DNA from 2 places in the Streptomyces sp. VTCC 41912 genome. Region 2 is predicted to be linked to the other one. Evidence: riboswitches for the same ligand, from Rfam matches in the RefSeq annotation. Region 2 holds a riboswitch; the other holds the start of a gene.

Region 1 (5,719 bases), on a different contig from region 2:
ATGTGGACAGCGGTGAAGACGGACATGCGGGAGTCACCTCCGTGGGGCGGCGCGCTGTCGGCGTAGGACAGGCATGGCCGGGGGCGAGTGAACGATGCGGTGGTGTGCGGGCTTCGGCGCCCGCGGGAGCTACGGAGCGTGTCCGGCTCGGGTGGCGGAGGAGGCGGCCTCGGTGAGGCGGTCGGCCGCGGGCAGCGGCAGGTCGGCGAAGCGGGCGAGCCAGTGAGCGTCGTGGCCCTGCTGGGCGAGGAGGTAGGCCAGGTGCACGCGCGGTTCGTACCTGGCGTGCGGGTCGCGGGGAAGGGGGCAGGTACTGGGGCCGTCGAGCAGGTACTCCCGCTCGGTGCCGTCCTTCAGGGCCAACTGCACCCGCGGGCAGATGTGGCCGGTGGGGCTCGGGTCAGGACGTTCGTCGGTGGCGTGGTGGCGCCGCCGGGCCGGTGCGGTGAGCTTGGTGAGGTGCGGAAGAAGGCGCATGGGTGCCCTCCCCTCTCCGTGAGGGGTCGGTGGGGTGGCGGCGGGCGGGGAGGTCCCGCCGCCACCCCGGCACGGGAGTGGTCGGTTGTCGACGTGCGGGGGTCAGTTGCCGAGGGCAACCTGGACGATCTTGATGACGACCAGGACCGCCGCGACCAGCAGGTAGGTGCGCAGGGCTCCCATACCGATCTTGCGGCCGGTGGACATGACGGGGCGGGTCAGCGTCTCCAGCGGCGGCATCCGCCACGAGTCGCGGCCGGTGCGGTCGATGGGGTCTTCCTTGGTGGCGGTGCGCCGGCGGGTGAAGGCGTAGCCGGCGGCCAGCACTCCGGCGACACCGCAGCCGGCCATGATGTCGAGGATGGCGGCCGCGCTGATGTCGGGGAAGAGCACCGAGGCGGTGAGGATGATCGACAGTGACACCAGGACGCCGACGACCGCCGCGGTGAAGGCGTTGGTCTTGGGCCCGTTCACCCACGGTCCGAGGACCTGCTTGTCGTTGCAGAGCAGCAGCAGGAAGACGGAGGCGGAGGGCAGCAGGACCCCGGCGAGGGTCTGCACGCCCTGGGTGAGCAGACCGAGCGGGGAGCCGGGGATGAGCACGATGGTGGCCGCGGCGGCGACGAGGCCGGCGTAGACGGCGTAGAAGCCCTTGGCGCCCTTGATGCCCCGGTGCAGGGAGTGCTTCATCCCGAACACGTCACCGATCGCGTACGCGGTGGACAGCGACACCGCGAACGCGCCGATGATCGAGGCGTCCAGCAGGGCGATCGCGAAGAGGACACCGGCGACCTTGCCGGCCTTGGCCGCGATGCCGTTGATCAGGCCCGCGGTGTCGGTGAAGTTGCCGAAGCCCTTCGTCCCGGCGAACGCGGCGGCGACCAGGCCCATCAGGGCGGCGGCGCCGATGACGACGACGGCGATGCCGATCCACAGGTCGACCTTCTCGTACTTCATGAAGCGCGGGGTGATGCGCTTGTCGATCACGTAGGACTGCTGGAAGAACAGCTGCCAGGGCGCCACGGTGGTGCCCACGATCCCGATGATCAGCAACATGACGGTGGCCAACTCGCCGCTGCCGCCGGGGATGACCGGGGTCACGAAGTCGTGGGCCATCTGCGACGTCTTGGGGTGGAGCAGGAAGTAGAGCGGGACCAGGAGGAGCGAGGCGGCGCACAGGGCGACGGCGATCCGCTCGAAGCGGCGGAAGGACCCGGTGAAGGCGGAAGCGATGATGACGGCCGCGGCCAGGATCACCGAGGCCGTCTTCGGCAGCCCCAGGTAGTCGGCGGCCATGGTGATGCCGATGAACTCGGTGACCAGCGTCAGGGCGTTGAGCAGGAACAGGTCGATGACACTGAACGCGCCCCAGAACTTCCCGAACCGCTCCAGGATCAGGCGCGCGTGCCCCACTCCGGTCACCGCGCCGAGACGCAGCACCATCTCCTGGTTGACGTACAGGACGGGGACGAGCAGGAGCAGGGTCCACAGCAACTGCGTGCCGTAGTTCTGTCCGGCCTGGCCGTACGTGGCGAAGGCGCCGGCGTCGTTGTCGCCGACCATCACGATCAGGCCGGGGCCGACTATCGCCAGCAACGTCTTGAGTTTGGCGGACAGGCCCCGGCGTTCGCCGGTGTCGTCGTGCTTGATGGTGCCGAGCGCACCGCGGATGTCGCCCACGTGCGCGTCGTCGAGGACTGCGCTGCGCGGTGCGGGAATGGTCTTGTCGCTGATCAGGCTGGTCATGGCGAGCCTCCCAATTCCCCCGTTGGGGAGCGGTGTTGAGGGCGCGCGGGAGCCGTCCCGTTGCGAGCGCGCAGCCCGGACACCCGGGACGGCGAAGGCCGTACGGGTGTCTGGGGCGTGGCGGCGCGTGCGCGTGGGAGAGGTGGTTACCGCGTACCGGAGGTCGAGAAGGACATGCGAATCCGGATGACGGGCCTACTGTGGCCCGGACTACTGCAACTGCAGTCCATGTCTCTCGCCTCCTCCCGGCCGGAGCGCACGTGGGCGCTGGACGACGCGGCAAGGAGCAGACCGGTCCCGATGACCGGTTCACCCCAACTCGTCAGAGCTTTGGCACTGCACGGCGTATTCCGCTTGTGGGGGAAGCCACTTGGGGTCACCCCTTAGGCCGGGGAGACCTGTCCTGAACCTGGGCGTCTCTCGACGTCGTCGGGTCAGTGGCCTGTGTCCGTGCAGACGCCTCACCGAACGAGGTGCCTTCTTCAAACCTCCAGAAGCATAACGGCATAGTTGCGAGATCACGCAACTGCTTGGCGAAGTCTTGACGCGCCTCGCCACGGAACCTGTTCAGGAAGGACGCTGGATCGTCGGGCGCATCCCGCTCCACGGTGGCCCCATGAGCGCTCACTCGGAGGCCGCCGTCGCGCTCGTCACCCGCGCCGTGCTGCCCGTCATGCGGGCCCAGCGCTCCGGGCACGTCCTCACCCTCTCCTCCCTCGCCGGAGCGGTCGGCGTCGACTTCTGCGTCGCCTGCTCGGCCGCCAAGTTCGGAGTCGAGGGCTTCATGGGATCCCTGCACCACGACGTCGCACCCTTCAACATCCACACCACCATCGTCGAGCCGGGCTTGTTCCGCACCGAACTCCTCGTGGACGCCTCCACCACCTACGCCGAGGGCTCCATCGACGACTACGCCGAGCGCACCGCCGCGACCGAGAAGGTCTGGGAATCCATGAACGGTGGGCAGAGCGGCGACCCCGCCAAGCTCGCCGACGCCCTGCTCAAGGTCGCCGACCTGCAAGCGCCCCCGCTGCGGTTCGTCGCCGGCGACGACTGCCTCCAGGCCGTCGAGACCAAGGCCAAGACACTCCTGGCACAGGTCGACGCCTCCCGAGCGCTGGGTTCCGGCCTGAACCACGACGACGCCTGAGCCCCGCGTCCACAACCACCGAGGAAAAGTCATGGAACACGTCACCCACCCCCCACCACGAAGGCCCCGGCCGAGCGCTTCACCGGCGATGTCTACCTCAACCTCGTCGAAGCCCCCGCGGAGCCCGCACGCCTGGCTGTCGGCCTGGTGCGCACCCCCGGCGCCCGCACCCACTGGCACTCCCACGCCAACGGCCAGCTCCTCTACGTCACCGACGGCGTCGGCCTGGTCGGCACCCGCGGGGCGTCATCGACCCCCGTGAACCGCACGTTGCTGTCTCCCACCCCTGCTGCGGCCGCCGTCCCCCGGGCGCCCCGGCATGCACCAGGGCACCCGTGCTCAGGCTCCGGTCAGCTCTTGGGCAGCAGGACGGTGTCGATGATGTAGACGGTGGCGTTGGCGGTCTGCACGTTGCCGCAGACGACCTTGGCGGAGCCGTCGACCGTGTAGTTCGCGCCGGAGCCGGACGTGGTGAGCTTGTTCTTCGCCAGCGTCTCGTACGAGCCGTCAGCGAGCTTGGCCGGGGCGAGCTTCTCGCCGACGACGTGGCCGGTGAGGACCTTGGTCAGCATCGCCTTGTCAGCCAGGACCTTGTCCAGCTGGGCCTTGGGGATCTTGTTGAAGGCGTCGTTGGTCGGTGCGAAGACGGTGATGTTCTTGGCGCTGTTGAGGGTGTCGACCAGGCCGGCCTTCGTGACGGCGGTGACCAGGGTGGACAGGGCCGGGTTGTGGGAGGCGGCGGTGGCGACCGGGTCCTTGGCCATGCCGTCGAAGCTGCCCTTGCCGTCCTTCGGGACGGCCGAGCAGGCCGGGCCGAAGGGCTTGGCCATGGTGTTCATGTCGCCGCCGGTGTCGCTGCCCTTGGTCGGCTTGGCCGCGGCAGAGGACGTGTCGGACGCCTTGTCCTTGCTCCCGGCGCCGTTGTCGCCGGAGCAGGCGGCCAGTGCGACCGGCAGCACGGCGGCGGCGGTCACGGCGAGGACGGTACGGCGGATACGCAGGGTGTTCACAGGGTTCTCCCAATGTCGTTGTGAGGTCGGTCTGTTGGGTGTGGGCGGTGGTCAGGTCACGGTGACCACCACCGAGTGCCAGCCGGAGGCGCCGTCCGGGGTGGGGCGGGCCCGTGCGTCGGTCTGGGTGTAGCCGGTGCGGTCGGTGGCGCGTACTTCGAGGGTGTGGGTGCCGGGCTTCGCGTCCCACTGCCACCACCACTGCCGCCAGGTGTCCACCGGGCCCTCGGCGGCCAGTTCGGCCTGGCGCCAGTCACCGCCGTCGACGCGGATCTCGACGCGGTCGATGCCTTTGTGTGGGGCCCAGGCCACGCCCGCCACGGCCACCGATCCGGCCTTGAGGGGCGCGAACGGTTTGGGGGTGTCGATGCGGGACTCGGTCTTGATCGGCGCCTCGGCCGCCCAGTCACGCTTGACCCAGTACGCGTCGTACGCGCCGAACGTCGTGAGCTCGATGTCCTGGATCCACTTGCAGGCCGAGACGTAGCCGAACAGGCCGGGGACGAGCATCCGGACGGGGAAGCCGTGCTCGAAGGGCAGCGGCTCGCCGTTCATCCCCACCGCCAGCAGGGCGTCCCGTCCGTCCAGGACCGTCTCGACCGGGGTGCCGATCGTCATGCCGTCGACGGAGCGCGCGACGAGCTGGTCGGCCGGGCCGCCCCGGGACGGCGGGCGCACACCGGCCTCGTGCAGCAGGTCGGCGAGCCGGACGCCGAGCCAACGGGCGGTCCCGACATAGGGGCCGCCGACCTCGTTGGACACGCACGTCAGGGTGATGTCGCGTTCGAGCAGCGGCCTGGCCAGGAGATCCTGGAAGCTGAGGGTCAGCGGCCGGCTGACGCCCATGCCGTGCAGGCGCAGCTTCCAACTGCGGACATCCACGCGGGGAACGGTCAGCGCGGTGTCCACGCGGTAGAAGTCGCGGTTGGCGGTGGTGAAAGGGCTCAGCCCCGGCAGCTTGAGGTCCACCCCACGCGGCAGTTCGGGGGCCGGAGAGGCGGGCGCCGGGAGTTTGACCGTGGCCCGGGACGCCGCCGCCTGACTGGCGCCGACCGCATTCAGCCGCAGCCCGAGGAAGCCCATGCCGGTGGACGCAGCAGCCACCCCGAACGCGCCGACGACGAAGCCCCTGCGATCCACACCGGAGGCCGACGGCGGGGAGGACCGTGGTCGGCCTGACACGGTCAGCCGCCCCGCCAGCAGATACAGCACCACCGCCGCCACAAGTGCTCCGACGACGGAGGGGACCGCATCGGTCACTCCAGTCGAATCGGGGCGTCCCGTTGCGGCCAGGGCGCCCACGACGCCGAAGACGAGAACGCCGGCCGAGGCCGCT
Region 2 (5,719 bases):
GGCGGCGCAGGCGACGACGGTGGTCTCGGTCGGGCCGTAGGTGTTCCACATCTCGCGGCCGGGTCCGGCGAAGCGGTCGACGAGCCCGGCCGGGCAGGATTCGCCGCCGACGATCAGCAGGCGGACCCGGCGCATCGCCTCGTCCGGCCAGAGCGCGGCGAGGGTGGGCACGGTGGAGACGACGGTGATGCCGCGCTCGACGAGCCAGGGGCCGAGTTCGTGGCCGGCCCGGACCAGCGCGCGGGGTGCGGGCACCAGGCAGGCGCCGTACCGCCAGGCGAGCCACATCTCCTCGCAGGAGGCGTCGAAGGCGACGGACAGCCCGGCCAGCACCCGGTCGCCGGGGCCCAACGGCCGGTCCTGGCAGAACAGGTCGGCCTCGGCGTCGACGAAGGCGGCGGCGGAGCGGTGGCTGACCGCCACGCCCTTGGGCGCGCCGGTCGAACCCGAAGTGAAGATGATCCAGGCGTCGTCCTGGGGGCCCGCGGAACGCGGGTCGCCGAGGGGCCGGGCCGGGCCGGGCAGCGGGCCGTCGGGGCCGAGGACGGCGCAGACGGCGGCCTCGCGGAAGACGGTGGCGGCCCGCTCGTCGGGGTCGTCGGCGTCGACCGGCACATACGCCGCTCCGCTGCGCAGGACGGCGAGGATGGACAGGTACAGCTCGGCGGTCCCGGAGGGGACGCGGACTCCGACCCGGTCGCCGGGACCGACGCCACGGTCCCTGAGCTGCCGTGCGCGGCGTTCGATCTCGATACACAGGTCGCGGTAGGTGAGCGCCTCGGAGCCCGTGTCCAGGGCGATCGCCTGGGGATGTGCGGCGGCGGTGGCATCGAGCACGTCGAGCAGGGTCCGCGGGGCCGGGGTGCCGGCGGTGCGGTACAGAGCCTGTTGGGGCGCTGGCTCGGACGGCTCGAAGGACGATTCGAGAAGGGGCGACGACATCGATATGCCTCTGTTCGGTGCCGGTGGGTGGATGACCCTCGGACGTTCGCCCCTAGAGATGTCGCTGCTCAGGCAGCGGGTTCGCCTGCCGGGCGGTCTGTTCCGCAATTCGAACGTGCTGTGAAAGCGGCCATCGGGCGCTTGGGCAGGCGGCACCGGGAAAGCGGCCGCGGCACCTGACCACGGCGTGGGAAAAAATTGACTCCGGCCGGGGATTGTTTTCGGCACCGCTTCCCCGCGCCGATAAAACCGCAGGTCAGGACCGTGATCCCGATCGGTCACGGGTCAACCGGTCAAGCCTTGTCTAAATGATTGCGCAACTGAGCACATATTCATCGACTTCTCACGCCGACCTCATCGCGGTGTCATGACACGGCCATACCCTCGCCGTGCGTCCGGTACACCCCGAGACACCCGCGGACGTCGACCAACGGGGCACCAGCGCGGCCTACTTGAGGATGTTCACGGCCCGGGCCACCACCAGGACGACGGTCAGCAGCGAGACCGCCGACTGCACCAGCATCAGCAGCTTCGCCCAGCGGGTCAGCGGCATCACGTCGGTGGGGCTGAAGGCGGTGGCGTTGGTGAACGACAGGTACAGGTAGTCGGCGAACTGCGGCTCCCAGTGCTCCGGGGCCAGCTCCGGCGTCGCCATCTGCGGGAAGAGGAAGTCCGGGTAGCGGCGCACCGCGTGGACCCGGGCGACCGGCCCGCCGCGGTCCCACTCCCAGTACCAGAGCGCGAAGACGATGACGTTGGTGGCCCAGATGCTGCCGCCGGTCGCCAGCAGCGGTCCGGCGTCGCCGCCCTCCGTGCCGCGGACCAGGCCGATCACCAGGTGCACCGCGGACCAGCCGTTCGCGGTGCTGATCATCGCGATCAGCGCCAGCCCCGCCCACCGGTAGAGCCACGAGACCCGCTCGATGCGGTACGGGTCGGCCAGCACCAGCACGAGCAGCAGCGCGATCTCCAGCCCCGGCAGCAGCCACTCCGGATGGATCGCCAACCGCTCCGGCAGCAGCCACTGCAACGCCGCCGCCAGCAGCACCGCGCACGTCGAGGGCCAGCGGGGCTCACCGCGGGTGACCCGCCGCCAGGCCGGGCGCAGCAGGTGCCCCGCCTCCGCCACCCCCGCGGCGGCGGGCGCCAGCAGCGCCTCGATGCGGTCCAACCGCTCGGCTTCGGTACCGGATTCGCCCGGCGTGCCGGGCTCGGGGTCCTGGGACATGCGGCTCATGCTCACCCGAGGTCGGCGCGGTGTCCAGCACGTCACAGCGGGGCGGCCGGGCGGTCCGCCGAGGGGTTAAGAGTCGGTCAAAAACTTGCACGATTGCGCAAGTATCCCTCGACTGGGTCTAGACTCCTAGAGGTTTGACGAAGCACGCACCTCGTTCGGTGAGGCGTCGTCACGGACACAGGCCACTGATCCCACCCGTCGAGAGACGCTCCGGATCAGGACAGGTCTCCCCGGCCCAAGGGGTGACTCCAAGTGGCTGCCCCACCCGGGGCTACGCCGTGACGTGCCAAAGCTCTGACGAGTGGGGGTGAGCCGGTCGACGGTGACCGGCCGCTCCTTGCCGGATCGACGACGGCGCGTCCCGTGCGCCCCGGCCGGAAGGAGGCGAGAGACATGGATTGCAGTAGTCCGGGCCATCATCGGCCCCACCTCCGCTTGCCCTCGCATTCTTCCGGCACGCGGTAGCCACCTTCCCTGCGCGGCCTCCCCGCCGCACCACGCCCCCGTACGGCCACCCGCCGACACGGGTCGCCGTGCTGCGCCCCCGCGCAGGGAAGACGGCTGCCTCGCGCCCCCAACACCTCCCCCGCCCGGGGGACTTGGGAGGTCGCCATGACCGAGACCACCGTCCGCGCCACGGCCCCGGCACCGCACCCCACCGCCGTGCTCGACGACGCGCACACCGGTGACATCCGCGGCGCGCTCGGCACCATCCGGCACGACGACACCGCCCCGCGCCGGGGCCTGTCCGCCAAGCTCAAGACCCTGCTCGCCGTCGTCGGCCCCGGCCTGATCGTGATGGTCGGCGACAACGACGCCGGCGCCTTCACCACCTACGGCCAGGCCGGCCAGAACTACGGCACCCACCTGCTGTGGACCCTGCTGCTGCTCGTCCCGGTGCTCTACGTCAACCAGGAGATGGTGCTCCGGCTCGGCGCCGTCACCGGAGTGGGGCACGCCCGGCTCATCCTGGAGCGGTTCGGGAAGTTCTGGGGCGCCTTCTCCGTCATCGACCTGTTCCTGCTCAACGCGCTGACGCTGGTCACGGAGTTCATCGGCATCACCCTGGCCGCCGGGTACCTGGGACTGCCCAAGGTCGGCGCGGTCCTGCTGGCCGCGGCCGTCATCATCGCCTCCGCCTTCACCGGGTCGTTCCGCAGGTTCGAACGGATCGCGATCGCCCTGTGCGCGGCGTCCCTGCTGCTCGTCCCGCTGTACTTCCTGGTCCACCCGTCCACCGGCCAGATGGCCCACGACTTCGTCGTCCCGCACCTGCCCGGCGGACCCGGCGGACCGTCCGCGGTGATGCTGCTGATCATCGGCATCGTCGGCACCACCGTCGCCCCCTGGCAGCTCTTCTTCCAGCAGTCCTACGTCATCGACAAGCGGATCACCCCGCGCTTCATGGGCTACGAGAAGGCCGACCTGTGGATCGGCATCGCCATCGTGGTGCTCGGCGCCGCCGCCCTGATGGGGTGCACCGCCGCCGCCTTCGCCGGCACCGCGGGCGAAGGAGCCTTCACCGACACCGCCGGCATCGCGCACGGCCTGGCCGCCCACGCCGGCAAGCTCGCCGGGGTGCTGTTCGCCGTCGCCCTGCTGGACGCCTCGATCATCGGCGCCTTCGCGGTGTCGCTGTCCACCGCGTACGCCATCGGCGACGTCTTCGGCATCCGGCACTCCCTGCACCGCGGCGTCGGCGGCGCCAAGGGCTTCTACGCCGTCTACGCGGGTCTGGTCGCCGCGGCCGCCACGATCGTGCTGATCCCCGGGTCGCCGCTGGGCCTGCTCACCGAGGGCGTGCAGACCCTGGCCGGGGTGCTGCTGCCGTCCGCCTCCGTCTTCCTGCTGCTCCTGTGCAACGACCGGGCGGTGCTCGGCCCGTGGGTCAACGGCCCCCGCACCAACGCCTTCACCGCCGCCGTCGTCGGCGTCCTGGTCACCCTCTCGGTGATCCTCACCGCCGCGGTGCTCTTCCCGGACATCGACGCGGGCAGCATCCTCACGCTCATGGCGGGCTGCGGCGCGGCCGGGGTGCTGGCGCTCGGGTACGCGGAACTGCGGCGGCGCCGCAAGGGCTGGGCGCGCGGCAGGCGTCCGGTGGACCGCGCCGGCCGCGAGGACTGGCGGATGCCGCCCCTGGCGGAGCTGACCCGGCCGGTGCTCTCCACCGGGCACAAGATCGGCCTGACCGCGCTGCGGACGTACCTGCTGCTCGCCATGGTCCTGGTCGTCATCAAGCTCGTCCAAGTGGCGCTCGGCCAGTGAGGTTTCCGGCCCGCCGCCGGCACCCGTCCCCCACCCTATCCGTTCCCGAGGAGGTGCTCCCATGCACACCCTGACCGTCGTCGACTTCCTCGTCCGACTCGCCACCGGCGTGGCCTGCGGAGCGCTCATCGGTGTCGAGCGCCAGTGGCGCGCCAGGATGGCGGGACTGCGCACCAACGCCCTGGTCGCGGCCGGGGCCACGCTCTTCGTCCTCTACAGCACCGCCGTCGGGGACTCCGGCAGCCCCACCCGCGTCGCCTCGTACGTGGTCTCCGGCATCGGCTTCCTCGGCGGCGGGGTGATCCTGCGCGACGGGGCGGGGGTGCGCGGCCTGAACACCGCCGCCACCCTGTGGTGTTCGGCGGCGGTCGGCGTGCTGGCCGCCTCCGGGCGCCTCGAACTCGCCGTCCTCGGCACCCTCGCCGTCCTCGCCGTGCACCTCGTGCTGCGCCCGGCGGGACGGCTGCTGGACCGGGCCCCGGCGTCCGGATCCGACCCCGACGCGGCCGTCCTCGCCACCGTGCACGTGGTCTGCGAGCGCCGCGCGGAGACGCACATCCGCGCCCTCCTGCTCCAGGCGCTCACCTCGTCCGGCCTGACCCCGATCGGCCTGCGGGCCCGGCGCGACGCCGAGGACACCACCGGCATCCGCGCCTCGGTGACCGTCTCCGGCGACCTCGCCCAGGCCCTGGAACAGGTCATCGCTCGGCTCTCCCTGGAACCGGACGTCCGCGACCTGCACTGGCACCTCGACGCGTCCGAGGTCGCCCCGGAACAGTCCGCGTTGGCGTGAGGCGGCGGAGAGAGCCGTCCGGAGCCGCGACCGCCCCACCCGGACCCCGAAAGCACTGCGGCACGACCGTTTTTCGCGGACCACGACCGGGCGGCGCGCGCATCGGCCAGGATGGTCGCGTGACGACCGACGGAGTACCGGAACTGCGGTTGCGCCTACCGGGCGCCGCGGACCAACTGCCTTCCCTGATGGACTGGTTGCGCCATGAGGACGGGCTGCGCGGCCGGGTGCGGGCGGTGCACTCCCCGCCCGCACCCGGCGAGATGGGCGGGGCGCTGGACGTGCTCGCGGTGGCCGTCGGGTCCGGAGGCGTGGGCGCGGTGCTGGCCAACTGCCTGGCCACCTGGATCGCCCAACGGCGCTCCGACGTCCGGATCACCCTGAGCACCCGGGACGGCCGCACCCTTGAGGTGGACGCCAAGGGCGTCGACCCGCGGGCGCTGGTGCGCGACATCGAGCGCCTCCTCGACGACCCCGGT

Evidence for each region. A riboswitch is a leader RNA that binds a small molecule or an ion and turns the genes downstream of it on or off. The one in region 2 is predicted to bind magnesium.
Region 1: another riboswitch for magnesium. It lies ahead of ACJ6WD_RS14510 (NRAMP family divalent metal transporter); the one in region 2 lies ahead of ACJ6WD_RS00285 (NRAMP family divalent metal transporter).

The regions. Positions count from the first base shown of each region.
Region 1 is NZ_JBJMAB010000008.1:92,337-98,055, forward strand. It holds gene ACJ6WD_RS14500 (hypothetical protein) at 1-26, opposite strand, end outside; gene ACJ6WD_RS14505 (hypothetical protein) at 130-477, opposite strand; gene ACJ6WD_RS14510 (NRAMP family divalent metal transporter) at 580-2,223, opposite strand; M-box (ykoK) riboswitch at 2,530-2,703, opposite strand; gene ACJ6WD_RS14515 (SDR family NAD(P)-dependent oxidoreductase) at 2,840-3,373, shown strand; gene ACJ6WD_RS14520 (fasciclin domain-containing protein) at 3,724-4,383, opposite strand; gene ACJ6WD_RS14525 (molybdopterin-dependent oxidoreductase) at 4,435-5,719, opposite strand, start outside.
Region 2 is NZ_JBJMAB010000001.1:57,427-63,145, forward strand. It holds gene pls (epsilon-poly-L-lysine synthase Pls) at 1-942, opposite strand, end outside; gene ACJ6WD_RS00280 (DUF1345 domain-containing protein) at 1,391-2,170, opposite strand; M-box (ykoK) riboswitch at 2,323-2,493, shown strand; gene ACJ6WD_RS00285 (NRAMP family divalent metal transporter) at 2,792-4,447, shown strand; gene ACJ6WD_RS00290 (MgtC/SapB family protein) at 4,509-5,240, shown strand; gene ACJ6WD_RS00295 (effector-associated constant component EACC1) at 5,360-5,719, shown strand, end outside.